Regions from separate parts of the Pantoea sp. GW821-FHT03E06 genome, predicted to be linked through region 2. Evidence: predicted binding sites of a transcription regulator. Region 2 holds the regulator's gene; each other region holds the start of a gene.
What was found. The regulator PhoB, encoded in region 2, activates phosphate uptake and scavenging genes when phosphate is short. The targets are predictions, from matches to a motif close to CTGTCATAAAACTGNCNNAT.
Positions count from the first base shown of each region.

Region 1 (4,213 bases), 3.2 Mb from region 2:
ATGCGCATCCGCATATTTCTGAGCACATCATCATCGTGCACAACGGTATTATTGAGAACCATGAGCCGCTGCGCGCCCAGTTGCTTGAGCGCGGCTACCACTTTGCTTCGGAAACCGACACCGAAGTGGTGGCGCATCTGGTGCATTGGGAGCAGAAGCAGGGCGGCACGCTGCGTGAAGTGGTGCTGCGCGTGATCCCGCAGCTGCGCGGCGCTTATGGCATGGTGATCATGGACAGCCGCGATCCTACGGTGCTGGTGGCGGCGCGTTCCGGTAGCCCGCTGGTGATTGGTCGTGGCGTGGGCGAAAACTTTATCGCTTCCGATCAGCTGGCCTTGCTGCCGGTGACGCGCCGCTTCGTTTATCTGGAAGAGGGGGATATCGCTGAGATTACCCGCCGCGAAATCACCATCATCGACCGCGCTGGCAAGCCGGCTAAACGCGCTGAAATCGAATCCACTGCGCAGTACGATGCCGGTGATAAAGGCATCTATCGTCACTACATGCAGAAAGAGATTTACGAGCAGCCGAACGCGATTAAAAACACCTTAACCGGGCGTTTTAATCACGGTGAAGTTGATCTCAGTGAGCTGGGCCCGGATGCAGAGAAATTGCTGAGCCAGGTTGAGCATATCCAGATCATCGCCTGCGGCACCTCTTACAATTCCGGCATGGTGTCGCGCTACTGGTTTGAGTCGCTGGCCAACCTGCCTTGTGATGTCGAAATCGCCTCCGAATTTCGCTATCGCAAATCAGCGGTGCGCAAAAATAGCCTGCTGATCACGCTGTCACAATCGGGTGAAACCGCCGATACGCTGGCCGCGCTGCGTCTGTCGAAAGAGCTGGGTTATCTCGGTTCGCTGGCGATCTGTAACGTGGCCGGTTCCTCGCTGGTGCGTGAGTCAGATTTGGCGCTGATGACCAAAGCCGGCACCGAAATTGGCGTCGCGTCGACCAAAGCCTTCACCACGCAGCTAGCGGTATTGCTGATGCTGGTGGCGAAACTCGGCCGTCTGCACGGCATGAAAGCCGAAACCGAGCACGAAATTGTGCACGCGCTGCAGGCATTGCCGAGCCGTATCGAGCAGATGCTGGCGCAGGATAAAGTGATCGAAAATCTCGCTGAAGGTTTCTCCGACAAACATCACGCGCTGTTCCTTGGCCGCGGCGATCAGTATCCCATCGCCATGGAAGGTGCGCTGAAGCTGAAAGAGATCTCCTACATTCACGCCGAAGCCTATGCGGCTGGTGAGCTGAAGCATGGCCCGCTGGCGTTAATTGATGCGGATATGCCGGTGATCGTGGTGGCGCCGAACAACGAGCTGCTGGAGAAGCTGAAATCCAACATCGAAGAGGTGCGCGCGCGCGGCGGTTTGCTGTATGTGTTTGCCGACCAGGATGCCGGCTTCAGTGACAGCGATGGCATGAAAATCATCTCACTGCCGCACGTAGAAGAGGTGATTGCTCCAATCTTCTATACCGTGCCGTTACAGCTGCTTTCATATCATGTGGCGCTGATTAAAGGCACCGACGTCGATCAGCCGCGTAACCTGGCAAAATCCGTTACCGTAGAATAATCAATCATAAGAGTGGGCCCGCAACGGGCCCGCTTCATTTCTGCACGCTGTCATATAACTGTCATATTTCGTACATTTCACTGTCATCAAACTGTCCTATTTTCCCTCCAGCAGCAATCACTGACTCCTACTAAAAAGGCATTGAGCCTGATTTTTTTAAATCCCCTGGAGGGAACATGACACTGATGCGTAGCACCGTAGCCCGAATCCTCGCCGCCACCTTCGCAGTAAGCGCGGTCTCTGCTTTTGCAGCAACCGATCTGACGGGCGCAGGCGGGACATTCCCGGCACCGGTTTATGCCAAGTGGGCAGCAGAGTACCAGCAAGCCACCGGTAGCAAAATTAACTATCAGGGTATTGGTTCTTCAGGCGGCGTTAAGCAGATCATCGCAAAAACCGTCGATTTCGGTGCGTCTGATGCACCAATGAAAGATGAAGATCTGGAGAAAAACGGCCTGTTCCAGTTCCCTACCGTCATCGGTGGTGTGGTGCTGGCGGTTAACATTCCAGGCGTGAAATCAGGTGAATTAACCCTCGACGGCAAAACTGTAGGTGATATCTACCTCGGCACCATCAAAAAGTGGAACGACCCGGCGATCACTAAACTGAACCCCGGTGTGAAACTGCCCGATTCCAACATCAACGTGGTGCGCCGCGCTGACGGTTCCGGTACTTCATTCGTCTTCACTAGCTACCTGGCGAAAGTGAACGAAGAGTGGAACAGCAAAATCGGTAAAGGTAACACCGTTAACTGGCCAACCGGTCTGGGCGGTAAAGGTAACGATGGCGTAGCCGCCTTCGTGCAGCGTCTGCCGGGTTCGATTGGCTACGTGGAATACGCCTACGCTAAGCAGAACAACCTGACCTACACCAAACTGGTTGATGCTGATGGCAAAGCGGTAGCGCCAAGCGAGGCCAGCTTTGCTAACGCCGCGAAAGGCGCGGACTGGAGCAAATCGTTTGCCCAGGATCTGACCTTCCAGAAAGGCAACGATGCATGGCCGATCACCTCAACTACGTTCATCCTGATTTACAAAGATCAGGCTGATGCGGCGAAAGGTAGTGAAGTGCTGAAGTTCTTCGACTGGGCCTACAAAGGCGGCAGTAAAACCGCAACGTCTCTGGACTATGCCGCGCTGCCAGAGAGCGTAGCGAACCAGATTCGTGCAGCGTGGAAAGCGAACATCAAAGATAGCTCCGGTAAAGCGCTGTACAAGTAACGGATTTACCCGGCCAGCCAGCACGGTTGGCCAGCTCAATGGGCGGCATCACCTGCCGCCCTGATATCCTCCTGAGAACAGAGAATTCTATGGCTGCCACTAAGCCGACGTTCAAAGCCCCCGGTAAACAAGGCGATATGATTTTCGGCGCACTGGTCAAACTGTCTGCGCTTATCGTGTTGCTGTTGATGGGTGGCATTATCGTCTCCCTGATTTTCTCCTCCTGGCCTAGCATCCAAAAATTTGGTTTCTCCTTCCTGTGGAACAAAACCTGGGATGCGCCAAACGAACAATTTGGTGCGCTGGTGCCGATTTACGGCACCCTCGTTACCTCAATTATTGCGCTGATCATTGCCGTGCCAGTGAGCTTCGGCATCGCGCTGTTCCTGACCGAACTTGCGCCGGGCTGGCTACGCCGCCCGCTGGGCACCGCCATTGAGCTGCTGGCCGCGATACCCAGCATCGTTTACGGCATGTGGGGCCTGTTTGTTTTCGCCCCGCTGTTCGCCGAATATTTCCAGACGCCAGTGGGCAATGTGTTATCGAATATCCCGATCGTTGGCGCGCTGTTCTCTGGCCCGGCATTCGGTATCGGTATTCTGGCGGCGGGCGTGATTCTCGCCATCATGATCATTCCTTACATCGCTTCGGTGATGCGTGACGTGTTTGAGCAAACGCCGGTGATGATGAAAGAGTCGGCTTACGGTATCGGCTGTACCACGTGGGAAGTGATCTGGCGCATCGTGCTGCCGTTCACCAAAAACGGCGTGATCGGCGGCGTGATGCTGGGACTGGGCCGCGCATTGGGTGAAACCATGGCGGTGACCTTTATCATCGGCAACACCTACCAGCTCGACAGCCCCTCGCTGTTTATGCCGGGCAACAGTATCACCTCCGCGCTGGCCAACGAATTCGCCGAAGCGGAATCCGGTGTGCACGTCGCGGCGCTGATGGAGCTGGGTCTGATCCTCTTCGTGATTACCTTTATCGTGCTGGCGATCTCCAAACTGATGATCCTGCGTCTGGCGAAGAGTGAAGGAGCCCGTTCATGACCGCTATTGAAGTTCAGGCTCGCGCTGAGCTGGAAGCCTCGCGCCGCAAAATGCAGGCGTGGCGCAGTACTAAAAACAAAATTGCCCTGACGCTGTCGCTGTTGACCATGGCTTTCGGCCTGTTTTGGCTGGTGTGGATTCTGTTCACTACCGTGACGCGCGGCGTCGATGGTTTAAGCTGGTCGCTGTTTACCGAATCAACTCCGCCACCGAATACAGCAGGCGGTGGCTTAGCCAATGCCTTAGTCGGCAGCGGCTTACTGATTTTCTGGTCGACGATCATCGGAACGCCACTTGGCATCATGGCCGGAATTTACCTGGCGGAATATGGGCGTAAACATTGGCTGGCGGAAGTGATTCGCTT
Region 1 is NZ_JBWKUG010000001.1:4,181,754-4,185,966, forward strand. Features, by position in the region: gene glmS (glutamine--fructose-6-phosphate transaminase (isomerizing)) at 1-1,577, shown strand, start outside; gene pstS (phosphate ABC transporter substrate-binding protein PstS) at 1,754-2,797, shown strand; gene pstC (phosphate ABC transporter permease PstC) at 2,887-3,849, shown strand; gene pstA (phosphate ABC transporter permease PstA) at 3,846-4,213, shown strand, end outside.
Region 1: a site for PhoB is predicted at 1,625-1,644, ahead of pstS (phosphate ABC transporter substrate-binding protein PstS). Genes of this name have one in related genera too.

Region 2 (4,213 bases):
GACGCGACCACGGATAACGGCCGCTACGAATGGATTCGGCATCCGGCATCACGCTTTCGCCCGCCGGCGTATCCACCGGCAGCATTTTCACACCGCTGAGATGAAAGCCAAAGCTAGCGTAGCCAATGCTGTTCGGTGTGGCGGCGACGGCCTGTACCACCGCTGCGGAACCGGGAAATTCAGCGACATCCGCCCGAAAATCGCCGTTACACAGCGCCTGCTGCTTAAAAAATCCCCAGGTACCTGAAGCTGAGTTGCGGCCGTAGCGCTGAATGCTGCGCGTCGTCCATGCGCCGCGACTCAAGCCGAGATCGCCCCAGTGCTGCGGCACCTGTTGCGCGCCACACCGTCGGGTAATGGAAAACAGCGCATCAAGCTGCTGCGGCGCGATGTGCGACAGCGGATTGTCCTGATTAACGACCACCACCAGCGCATCCATCGCCACCGGAACCGCCAGCGGCGGGTAGCCGTAGCGGGCGATAAACAGCTGACGTTCATCACTCTGCATCGGACGGCTCATTGCCCCCAGCTGCGCCGCACCCGCCGCCAGTGCGGTAGGCGCCGTTGAGGATCCCGCCGCCTGTACCTGCACGTTCACACCCGGTGACTGGCGGCTGAAATCTTCCCCCCACAACGTCATCAGGTAACCTAGCGTATCCGATCCCACGCTGCTGAGATTACCCGTCAGCATAGTTTGTTGGGCGTGCGCTAAAGCAGAGCAAAGCAGCAAGCAGGAGAGCAACAGCGATTTCATGAGTGGTTCCGCAATTCAATAAGGGCTCTATTCTGTCGCGGCGCGATTTATCGCGCAATTAAATGCGTCATGGCAGCCAGCGAGGCGCGAATAGGTCGCCATGAATGGCGCCCCTACGTTTGCGGAGCTGGGTTTTCGTAGGGTGCGCACCTGAATGCATAGGCAATAAATTGACTCACTAGGTGTTAACACGCTCTTGAGCCACGTTAGCCACAATCAACCGTGGTGGCAGAAGAAAGCTGAAGCAGGTTTCCTGATGCGGCACGCTGGTGATCTCCAGCCGCGCATTATGATGGCCCAACGCGTGTTTCACGATCGCCAGCCCTAGCCCGCTACCGCCGGTGGCGCGCGAACGTGCTTTATCCACGCGATAGAAGCGTTCAGTCAGGCGCGGCAAGTGCTGCTCGCTGATGCCGGGGCCGTCATCGCACACCTTAAACTGCGCGCCTTGTTTGGTACGCAGCCAGCTGATGTCGATACGCGTCCCTTCCGGCGTGTGGTTCACCGCGTTGTACACCAGATTGGAAATGGCGCTGCGCAGTTGCTCATCATTGCCAAATACTTTGAGATGCGGATCGGTATGGAAATGGAGGGTATGACGTCCCTGACTCAACGTTTCTGCTTCATGCTGCAGCAGCAGCAGCATGCCCGGCACATCTACCGTCTCTTTCAGATCGATGGCCGGCGCCGCTTCAATACGCGATAAGGTCAGCAACTGTTTTACCAGGCTGTCCATGCGGCGCGTTTGCTCTTGCATGGTGTGCAGCGCTTTGCTGCGCGTGCGCTCGTTCATCACTGCGTCATCCATCATTTCCAGATAACCCTGCAACACGGTGAGCGGCGTGCGCAGTTCATGACTAACGTTGGCAAAGAAGTTACGTCGCGCGCCTTCCAGCTGGTGCATCTGGGTGACATCGCGCGCCACCATCAGCCATTGCCCTTCACTGTAAGGCATCACGCGGAATTCCATATGATGCTGATTATTGAGGATCTGCGTCAGCGGCGCGTCAAAATTGCGCTGACGGATATAGCGGGAAAACTCGGGATAGCGCAGTAAGTTGAGGATGTTCTGCCCGTTATCCTCTGGCCAGCGCAAGCCCAGATGCTGCTGCGCCAGGCCATTACACCAGAAAATGGTGCCCTCTTCGGTGGTAAGCACCACGGCATCCGGCAGCGATTCTGCGCCGCTACGGAAACGTTTGATCAGGTTACCCAGCTCGCGCCGACGCCGGCGGTTACGCAGCTGCATCTGATACAAACCGTAAAACAGCGGTTCCCAGCTACCGCGCCCGGCAGGCGGCGTCATGGAGCGATCGACCCATAGCCAGTGCGACAGGCGCATGAGATTCCTGAAGTGCCAAAACAACACGCCGGTGACGGCAATCAGTAGCAGCCACGGCAGATAACCGAACAACAGACCGAGCACCAGCGCAGGTAAACACACCAGCGCCAGCTCAATCAACAATCTCTTCCAGGAGAGTCGTTCCAGCACGGTAAAAACTCCGTTTAGTAGCGGGCAGAGAAACGATACCCTGTTCCGCGAACGGTTTGAACCATGCGATCGTGGCCGGTGAGCTCCAGCGCTTTGCGTAAACGGCGAATATGCACATCGACGGTACGATCTTCGACATACACATTGGTGCCCCAGACGTGGTTCAACAGCTGCTCGCGACTGTAGACGCGTTCCGGGTGGGTCATAAAGAAGTGCAGTAATTTATATTCGGTCGGTCCCATCTCCAGCGGCGTGGTTTCGGACATCACGCGATGCGAGGAGGGATCGAGGCTTAAACCCTGCATCTCAATCACCTCTTCCACCGCCATCGGTGAAATTCGGCGCATGACCGCTTTGATACGCGCCATCAACTCTTTCGGCGAGAACGGCTTGGTGATGTAATCATCCGCGCCCACTTCCAGGCCACGCACGCGATCTTCCTCTTCACCGCGCGCTGTCAGCATCATCACCGGAATGTCGCGCGTCATCGCTTCGCGTTTCAAATGTTTAATAAATTGAATGCCACTGCCACCGGGCAACATCCAGTCCAGCAGAATTAAATCAGGCCAGGGTTCGATCAGCTTACCAATCGCGCTGTCATAATCTTCCGCCTCAATAGGCTGGTAATCATTCTGTTCCAGCACGAAACATAACATTTCACGGATGGGAGCTTCGTCTTCCACAACCAAAATGCGCTTAGCCATTGTAACTCCTGCTAGTGTGACACCGTGTCACTGGGATTTGCGGCGCCATTATGCGTCAGTTTTATGACACTTTTATGAAAACCCCGCCCCGTGATAAATAGATAAAAAACAGAAATGTGACAAGCAAAATCCCCTTTTTTCGTTTGCTACTGAAGCCGTTATACTTGCGCATTGTTTTTATTTAGCAGGAAGCATACATGCGCATCATTCACACCGCTGACTGGCATCTTGGCCAGTTCTTTTACAGTAAAAGTCGCGCCAGGGAACATCAGGCGTTTCTCGACTGGCTGCTGGATCAGATTGTGCAGCATCAGGTGGATGCGCTGATTATCGCCGGCGATCTGTTTGATACCGGTTCGCCGCCGAGCTATGCGCGTGAAATGTTTAACCGCTTTGTGGTGGCGCTGCAGCCCTGCGGCTGTCAGCTGGTGGTGCTGGCGGGCAATCACGATTCGGTTGCCACCCTGAATGAATCGCGCGAGCTGCTGGCCTGCCTGAATACCCAGGTGATCACCAGCGCCACACCGCAGGGCGAGCAGCAGGTGCTAACGCTGAAGCAGCGCGATGGCGCGCCGGGCGCGCTGCTGTGCGCCATTCCTTACCTGCGCCCGCGCGATATTCTGCGCAGCCAGGCCGGACAATCCGGGCGCGAGAAACAGCTTTCGCTGCTGGAAGCGATCGAGCAGCACTATCAGCAGTGCTTTGCCGCCGCCCTGGCGCAGCGCGAGGCGCTGACGAACAAACTGCCTATTATCGCCACCGGCCATCTCACCACCGTTGGCGTCACCAAAAGTGACTCGGTGCGCGACATCTATATCGGCACGCTGGATGCCTTTCCGGCGCAGGCGTTTCCACCGGCTGATTACATTGCGCTCGGCCACATTCATCGCGCACAGCGCATCGCTAACAGCGACCATATTCGCTACAGCGGCTCGCCGATCCCGCTCAGCTTTGACGAACTTGGGCGTGAAAAGAGCGTGTTTCTACTGGAGTTCAGCGCCACGCTTGATGCCGTTACGCCGTTGACCATTCCACTATTCCAGCCGATGCAGATGCTTAAAGGCTCAATGGCGGAGATCGAACATCAGCTGGCGCAGTTCAGCGAGCGCGCCAGCGAACATCCTACCTGGCTGGATATTGAGATCACTACGCAGGAATATCTCAGCGATTTGCAGCGCCGCATCGAAGCATTAACAGAAAATCTACCGGTTGAAGTGCTGCTGGTGCGCCGCAGCCGCGAGCAGCGGCAGCGCAGCCTGGAAC
Region 2 is NZ_JBWKUG010000001.1:994,320-998,532, reverse strand. Features, by position in the region: gene AC07WB_RS04520 (PstS family phosphate ABC transporter substrate-binding protein) at 1-754, opposite strand, end outside; gene phoR (phosphate regulon sensor histidine kinase PhoR) at 933-2,246, opposite strand; gene phoB (phosphate response regulator transcription factor PhoB) at 2,261-2,950, opposite strand; gene sbcD (exonuclease subunit SbcD) at 3,148-4,213, shown strand, end outside.

Region 3 (4,213 bases), 660 kb from region 2:
AATAACACGGCGATCACCGGCGGCCCGAACGGTATCGCGCAGATTCCCAAGCCCAGCCTGTTTGGTCTGGAGTTTGGCCGCCGGGTCAGCGAAGGCGGCTGGAGCACCTTCCATGAGTTCTTTGGCCTGAAATACGATCCCAGCGACCGTGTAATTTTCCTCTATCTGGTGGCGCTGCTGCTGGTGGTGCTGACGCTGTTCGTTATCAACCGCTTACTGCGTATGCCGCTGGGCCGCGCGTGGGAAGCGCTGCGTGAAGATGAGATCGCCTGCCGTTCGCTTGGTCTGAGCCCAACGCGCATCAAACTGACCGCCTTCACCATCAGCGCCGTGTTTGCGGGCTTTGCGGGTACGCTGTTCGCCGCACGTCAGGGTTTCGTCAGCCCGGAATCCTTCACCTTCGTCGAATCGGCTTTTGTGCTGGCGATTGTGGTGCTGGGCGGCATGGGCTCGCAGCTGGCGGTGATCCTCGCAGCCATTCTGCTGGTGGTTTCGCGCGAGCTGATGCGTGATTTGAATGAGTACAGCATGCTGGTGCTCGGTGGTTTGATGGTGCTGATGATGATCTGGCGTCCACAAGGGCTGCTGCCAATGAAGCGTCCGCATCTGAAGATGAAAAGCAGTAAACAAGGAGAGCAGGCATGAGTCAGCCTTTATTAGCCGTTGAAGGCCTGATGATGCGCTTCGGCGGCCTGTTAGCCGTCAACAATGTGGCGCTTGAGCTGCATCCACAGGAAATCGTTTCGTTGATTGGCCCGAACGGCGCCGGTAAAACCACGGTGTTCAACTGCCTGACCGGTTTCTATAAACCAACCGGCGGCACCATCAAACTGCGCGATCAGCAGCTGCAGGGTTTGCCGGGCCAGAAGATTGCGCGTATGGGCATTGTGCGTACCTTCCAGCACGTGCGCCTGTTCCGCGAAATGACGGTGATTGAAAACCTGCTGGTGGCACAGCATCAGCACCTCAAAAGCGGCGTGTTCTCCGGTTTATTCAAAACCCCGGCTTTCCGTCGCGGTGAGAGCGACGCGCTGGATCGCGCGGCCACCTGGCTGGATCGCATCGGCTTGCTGGATCTCGCCAACCGCCAGGCGGGCAACCTCGCTTATGGCCAGCAGCGTCGTCTGGAAATTGCGCGCTGCATGGTAACGCGTCCGGAAATTCTGATGCTGGATGAACCGGCTGCCGGGCTTAACCCGCGTGAAACCCACGAGTTGGATGAGCTGATCGCCGAGCTGCGCGGTGAGCACAAGGTTTCCGTACTGCTAATTGAACACGATATGAAGCTGGTGATGGGCATTTCTGACCGCATTTACGTAGTGAATCAGGGAACGCCGCTGGCCAACGGTACGCCGGAAGAAGTGCGTAACAATCCGGATGTGATCCGTGCTTATTTAGGTGAGGCGTAACATGGCAAACCCGATTTTAACCTTGCAGAATGTCAGCGCCCATTACGGCCCGATCCAGGCGCTGCACAACATTAATCTGCACATCAATCAGGGCGAGATCGTTACCCTGATCGGTGCCAACGGCGCGGGTAAAACCACGCTGCTCGGCACCTTGTGCGGTGAACCGCGCGCCACCAGCGGCAACATTACCTTTGATGGCAAAGAGATCACCGACTGGCAAACGGCGAAAATCATGCGTGAAGCGATCGCCATCGTGCCGGAAGGGCGTCGGGTGTTTTCGCGTATGACGGTAGAAGAGAACCTGGCGATGGGCGGCTTCTTCGCTACGCGGCAGCAGTATCAGGAACGTATCGATCGCGTCTATCAGCTGTTTTCACGCCTGGCAGAACGTAAAGCACAGCGCGCGGGCACCATGTCCGGCGGTGAGCAGCAGATGCTGGCCATTGGCCGTGCGCTGATGAGCCAGCCGCGTTTGCTGCTGCTGGATGAACCGTCGCTGGGACTCGCCCCGATTATCATTCAGCAGATCTTTGACACCATTGAGCAACTGCGCAAAGAGGGCATGACCATCTTCCTCGTCGAGCAGAACGCCAATCAGGCGCTGAAGCTGGCGGATCGCGGTTATGTGCTGGAGAATGGCCACGTGGTGCTTGAAGACAGCGGCGAAGCGCTGCTATCCAATGAAGCCGTGCGGAGTGCTTATTTAGGCGCATAACCCCCGGTCGGCATGAATGCCGACCCTACACGATTTTGTAGGGTCGCCATTTATGGCGACTTAAACTCCAATCAAACCAAATTCCGCTGTCACATCCCCGTCATAAACCTGTTATTAATCCGTCATTTCCCCGTGTCATGTTACGTCGCGAACAAAAAAATGCGCGAATTCGCGCGTAGCTAACAGCACAGGAAAAACCTTATGTCCGCTTTTACGCTTCGTCCCCGCCTGATGAGTGTCGTGCTCGGTCTGGCGCTCAGCGGTAATGCGCTGGCTGCAACTGAGATCCCTTTCTGGCACTCAATGGAAGGCGAGTTAGGCAAAGAAGTTGATTCTCTGGCACAACGTTTTAACCAGGCTCATCCAGAATATAAAATCGTCCCGACTTACAAAGGTAACTACGAGCAAAGCTTGGCAGCGGGCATCGCCGCGGTGCGCTCGGGTAAAGCGCCCGCACTGCTGCAGGTGTATGAAGTCGGTACCGCGACCATGATGGCATCGAAAGCGATTGTGCCGGTCAATGAAGTGTTTAAAAACGCTGGCGTGCAGATGGATCCGCAGCAGTTTGTACCAGCCGTTGCGGGTTACTACAGCGACAGCAAAGGCCAGCTGATTTCTCAGCCGTTCAACAGCTCCACGCCGGTGCTCTATTACAACAAAGACGCGTTCAAAAAAGCTGGCCTGAATCCGGATCAGCCACCGAAAACCTGGCAGGAGCTGGCAAAAGATGCCGAAGCGCTGCGTAAAGCGGGCCTGACCTGTGGTTACGCCAGCGGCTGGCAGGGTTGGATTCAGATTGAAAACTTCAGCGCCTGGCATGCGCTGCCGGTGGCCAGTAAAAATAACGGCTTTGACGGCACCGATGCGGTACTGGAATTCAATAAGCCCGTGCAGGTGCGCCACATCGAAATGCTGGAAGCGATGAACAAGAAGGGCGATTTCACCTACTTCGGTCGTAAGGATGAATCCACCGCCAAGTTTTACAACGGCGATTGCGGCATCACCACCGCCTCTTCCGGTTCGCTGGCCGACATCAAACACTACGCCAAATTTAACTTCGGCGTGGGCATGATGCCGTACGATGAAACCGTACCGAACGCCCCGCAGAACGCCATCATTGGTGGCGCGAGCCTGTGGGTGATGAAAGGCAAAGATGCCAACACCTACAAAGGCGCGGCGGAGTTTATGAAGTTCCTCGCACAGCCGGAAATCGCCGCTGAATGGCACCAGAAAACCGGTTATCTGCCGATCACCACCGCCGCCTATGAGCTGACTAAACAGCAGGGCTTCTACGACAAGAACCCAGGCGCAGACATCGCCACGCGTCAAATGCTGAACAAAGATCCGCTGCCGTTCACCAAAGGCATGCGTCTGGGCAATATGCCACAGATTCGTACCATCGTGGATGAAGAGCTGGAAGGCGTGTGGACCGGCAAACAGACACCACAAGCCGCGCTAGATAACGCGGTGAAACGCGGTAACGAACTGCTGCGCCGTTTTGAGCAGCAAGTGAAGTAAACGCTGTCATCTCGGGGCCGACGTTTGGCGTTCGCCCCGATTTCTCTCTTTGATTGAGCCTGCTATGTCCTCATCGCGCCCCGTATTTCGCTCCCGTTTTCTGCCCTATTTGCTGGTGCTACCGCAGCTGGTGATTACGGCCATTTTCTTCCTGTGGCCCGCCGGTGAAGCTCTGTGGTATTCGCTGCAAAGCATTGATCCTTTTGGCATCTCCAGCACCTTCGTGGGGTTGGCGAACTTTAAGCGTCTGTTCAATGACGAATACTATCTGGCATCGTTCTGGACCACCATTGAGTTCAGTGCGCTGGTGACGATTTGCGGCATGACTTTTTCCCTGCTGCTGGCGGCGCTGGTGGATTACGTCATTCGCCTGCGTAAGCTGTATCAAACGTTGCTGCTGCTGCCGTACGCGGTCGCGCCGGTGGTGGCGGCAGTGCTGTGGATGTTCCTGTTCAATCCAGGGCTAGGGTTATTCAGCCACCTGCTGAACCAAATGGGCTACAACTGGAACTATGCGCAAAACAGCGGCCAGGCGATGTTCCTGATTGTACTGGCGTCGATCTGGCAGCAA
Region 3 is NZ_JBWKUG010000001.1:330,799-335,011, forward strand. Features, by position in the region: gene AC07WB_RS01495 (high-affinity branched-chain amino acid ABC transporter permease LivM) at 1-645, shown strand, start outside; gene livG (high-affinity branched-chain amino acid ABC transporter ATP-binding protein LivG) at 642-1,409, shown strand; gene livF (high-affinity branched-chain amino acid ABC transporter ATP-binding protein LivF) at 1,411-2,124, shown strand; gene ugpB (sn-glycerol-3-phosphate ABC transporter substrate-binding protein UgpB) at 2,326-3,642, shown strand; gene ugpA (sn-glycerol-3-phosphate ABC transporter permease UgpA) at 3,707-4,213, shown strand, end outside.
Region 3: a site for PhoB is predicted at 2,222-2,241, ahead of ugpB (sn-glycerol-3-phosphate ABC transporter substrate-binding protein UgpB). Genes of this name have one in related genera too.

Region 4 (4,213 bases), 2.9 Mb from region 2:
TGGCGCGGGTTTCTTTACTTCACACGGTCAGCCGAGCAAGCAGGTGCGGCTGGTGCGCTATATCTGGGAAAAGCGCTATCACGATCATCATGACGACGAATTTATTCGCCGCTGCGAACGCGTGCGCGGGCAGTTCGTGCTGACCAGCGGGCTCTGTTTTTTGGTGGTTGTCAGCCTGATTGCGATGGCAATCTGGCAATAAATAACGGCAATAAATAACGGCAATAAAAAAGGGCGACATCGCTGTCGCCCCCATACCCGTCATACTTCGAGTTGCAGCTGCGTTAGCTGCGTGTGTTCACCCCAGTCACTTACTTCAGTAAGCTCCTGGGGATTCACCCACTTGCTGCCTTCCTGCAATTCGAATTATTTAGGGTATCCATCAAATTAATTTCAGTGCAATCCAGTAAAGCGAACCCGACAGCAAAATACACACCGGCAGCGTGAATACCCACGCCATGGCGATATTTTTGATGGTGCGACTCTGCAATCCACCGCCATCGACCAGCATGGTACCGGCCACCGACGACGACAGAATGTGCGTGGTGGAAACCGGCATACCGGTGTAACTGGCCACGCCAATCGACAGCGCGGCCGTGACCTGCGCTGACATGCCCTGCGCATAGGTCATGCCTTTCTTGCCGATTTTCTCACCGATAGTGGTAGCCACGCGACGCCAGCCAATCATGGTACCGATGCCCAGTGCCAGTGCAACGGCAACAATAATCCAGATAGGCGCGTACTCAATGGTGCCCAGCAAATCGCCTTTCAGCTTGTTGAGGAAGCGCTTATCGTCGGCGCTGGTTTCCGGCAGCTTGGCGACTTTATCTACGGTGTCTGAAACGCACAGCAACAGACGACGCATTTGGCCGCGTTGATCAACCGACAGCTGATCGTAGCTCTGCAAGTTATTCAGCAGCAGCTGCGCACGATCGATGGCCTGCAACGCGCGGCTGCTATCGCAATGGAACTCCTGCGGGCCGCCGACTGACTCCTCCGGCGTTGGCACAACAGGCGGTGCAAGCTGCACCATATGCGCCAGCGAGTCGTTATGTTGCTGATAATACTGTTCCAGATGGTTTACCGCGTCGCGCGTGCGCGTGATGTCATAACCTGATGCATTCAGATTCACCACAAAGCCCGCCGGCGCCACGCCGATCAGCACCAGCATAATCAGACCAATGCCTTTCTGCCCATCATTCGCGCCGTGTGAGTAGCTCACGCCAATCGCTGAAACGATAAGAGCAATGCGCGTCCAGAACGGTGGCTTTTTCTTGCCATCAATTTTTTCACGATCGGCAGGTGTCATGTGGATGCGCGAACGCTTAGTGGTTCCGCTCCAGTAACGACGCAGCAGGAAAATCAGGCTGCCTGCAATCACCAAACCGACAATCGGCGAAAGAATCAGGGACAGGAAGATATTGATGACTTTCGGCAGGTTGAGTGCATCAACCACCGAGGTGCCGGTCATCAGGGCGTTGGTGAGCCCAATACCGATGATAGCGCCAATCAATGTGTGAGAACTGGACGCCGGCAAACCTAAATACCAGGTGCCAAGGTTCCAGATAATCGCGGCGAGCAGCATGGAGAAGACCATGGCGAGGCCGTGGGCCGAACCGACATTCAACAGTAAATCAGTCGGAAGCATGTGAACGATGGCATAAGCCACGCTCAATCCACCAAGCAAAACACCTAAAAAGTTGAAAACGCCAGCCATGACAACCGCCAGTTGCGCCCGCATCGCACGGGTGTAAATGACAGTCGCAACCGCGTTAGCAGTGTCGTGAAAACCGTTGATTGCTTCGTAAAACAATACAAACAGCAGAGCAAGAATCAGTAACAGGCTGGTACTGAGGTCGAGACCAGCAAACAGATGTAGCATAAACGTTACGCCATTTTGGGAGGACATGAACGCGGCGCATTATCTGCGACAACGTGCGCGATATGAAAGAAAAATATAGCTCTTTATTGTCTTAAATTTGTCATCCACCCTAAAAATTAAGGTGAAACCATCTATAAATTAGCGAGTTACATTATGACACATTTACGGCATTTTTTTGACCCTAGCGCTGAAAGCCACAGATCTCTACAATCAGCGCCTTTCAGGCAAGGCGGATAAAGCAGTGGAAAAGTTTGACGTTATCATTATTGGTGCAGGCGCAGCCGGCATGTTCTGTGCGGCGCAGGCAGGGCAATTGGGCCGTCGCGTGCTGCTGCTGGATAACGGCAAGAAAGCGGGGCGCAAAATTTTGATGTCGGGCGGTGGCCGCTGCAACTTCACCAACATGCACACTGAGCCGGCGGCGTACCTGTCGCACAATCCCCACTTCTGCAAATCGGCGCTGGCGCGTTATACCCAGTGGGATTTCATCGATCTGGTCAATCGCCATGGCATTGCCTATCACGAGAAAACCCTCGGCCAGTTGTTCTGCGATGATTCGGCGCAGCAGATTGTCGATCTCTTGCTGAAAGAGTGTGAAGCCGGGCAGGTGAGCGTGCGCTTACGCAGTGAAGTGTTGAGCGTGGAGCGCGATGACTACGGCTACACTTTGCAGCTTAACGGCGCGGCGGTGCAGGCTGAAAAACTGGTGATTGCCAGCGGTGGACTCTCGATGCCGGGCTTGGGTGCCACACCGTTCGGCTACAAAGTCGCCGAGCAGTTCGGCCTGAAAGTGTTCCCCACGCGTGCGGCGCTGGTGCCTTTCACGCTGCATAAACCCTTGCTGGAGCAGCTTAATACCCTTTCCGGCGTGGCATTGCCCACGACCATTACGGCGCAGGACGGCACCTTATTTAAAGAAGCGATGCTGTTTACCCATCGCGGTTTGTCGGGCCCGGCCGTGTTGCAAATCTCCAGTTACTGGCAGCCTGGCGAATTCGTCACCATTGATTTGTCACCGGCCACCTCGCTGGATGATTTTATTCATGTGCAGCGCGAGGCTCATCCTAATCTCAGCCTGAAAAACAGCCTGGCGAAGATTCTGCCAAAACGGCTGGTGGAAGTGCTGCAGGAACTCAAGCAGATTCCCGACGTCACGCTGAAACAGCTGAATAGCAAGCAGCAGAGCGAGCTGGTTAACACATTGCATCATTGGCGCGTGCAGCCGAACGGCACCGAAGGCTACCGTACCGCTGAAGTGACGCTGGGCGGCGTGGATACCACACAGCTATCGTCAAAAACCATGGAAGCACGCGATGTGCCGGGGCTGTTCTTTATTGGTGAAGTGGTGGATGTCACCGGCTGGCTGGGCGGCTATAACTTCCAGTGGGCGTGGAGCTCGGCTTGGGCGTGCGCGCAGGCGCTTTAATGCGTGCTGAATAGGCCGCACGCACGCAATCTGCTACTATCGCGCGCTTTACTCTTCAGCGGGTGATGCCCTTCATGTTAAAAATCAAATTTCTTCTGCCGTTGCTCATTGTTATCAGCGCCGCTGTTTGGTGGCTGATGCCGCACTACAGTGACGAAGATAAAGGCTACTACATCGCCATGTTCTGTACGCTGACGCACGACGGGCGCGGGAATACGCCGAAGGACATGCAGCAAATTATCGAAGGTAGCAATTCCGATTACGCGTTGCAGAAGATTCACTTCCAGGCGGGGTTGGCCGAACATCTGCAAACCATTTGGCAGGATTTGTCGCCAGAACAGCAGCAGCAGGCGCGGCAGGAAAGCCTGTCCTGCCGCCGTTTATTATCAGAGAAACTGTTACCGGGCCAGCCGGTGCAGTAATTAGTTTACCGGCAGCGCGAGAACCTGGTCAGTGGTTTTAATCTCCGCGAACACATCGGCAACACCCGCCAGTGCCGCCTGCTGCAACACATTATGATCGACCACCTTGTTATCCCAGGTCGCCAGATCGCGTGTGGCCGTGGCATCTTCCGGAATGATGACCGCGTAGCCGAGCGGCACCGCATCACGCGCGGTGGATGAGACGCACATATGGGTCATCAGGCCGGTAACGATCAGCTGCTTGATGCCCAGTGCATCCAGCTGTTGCTGTAGATCGGTGCCAACAAATGAACTTGGTGTGGCTTTGCCGATCACGCGGTCTTCTTTGCCCGGCTGTAAATCTTTATGGAACTCAGCGAAACGGCTGCCTTTCGCAAACAGCGGGCCATCGGCTTCCCCTAAATGCTGGACGAAGAACACCGGCATATTGTTTTTGTGAGCGAACTCGACGATGCGTTTGCTGTTTTGCAATGCCTTCATACC
Region 4 is NZ_JBWKUG010000001.1:3,919,572-3,923,784, reverse strand. Features, by position in the region: gene uspB (universal stress protein UspB) at 1-202, shown strand, start outside; gene pitA (inorganic phosphate transporter PitA) at 383-1,882, opposite strand; gene AC07WB_RS18330 (BaiN/RdsA family NAD(P)/FAD-dependent oxidoreductase) at 2,124-3,308, shown strand; gene AC07WB_RS18325 (hypothetical protein) at 3,383-3,730, shown strand; gene AC07WB_RS18320 (cysteine hydrolase family protein) at 3,731-4,213, opposite strand, start outside.
Region 4: a site for PhoB is predicted at 2,045-2,064, ahead of pitA (inorganic phosphate transporter PitA). Genes of this name have one in related genera too.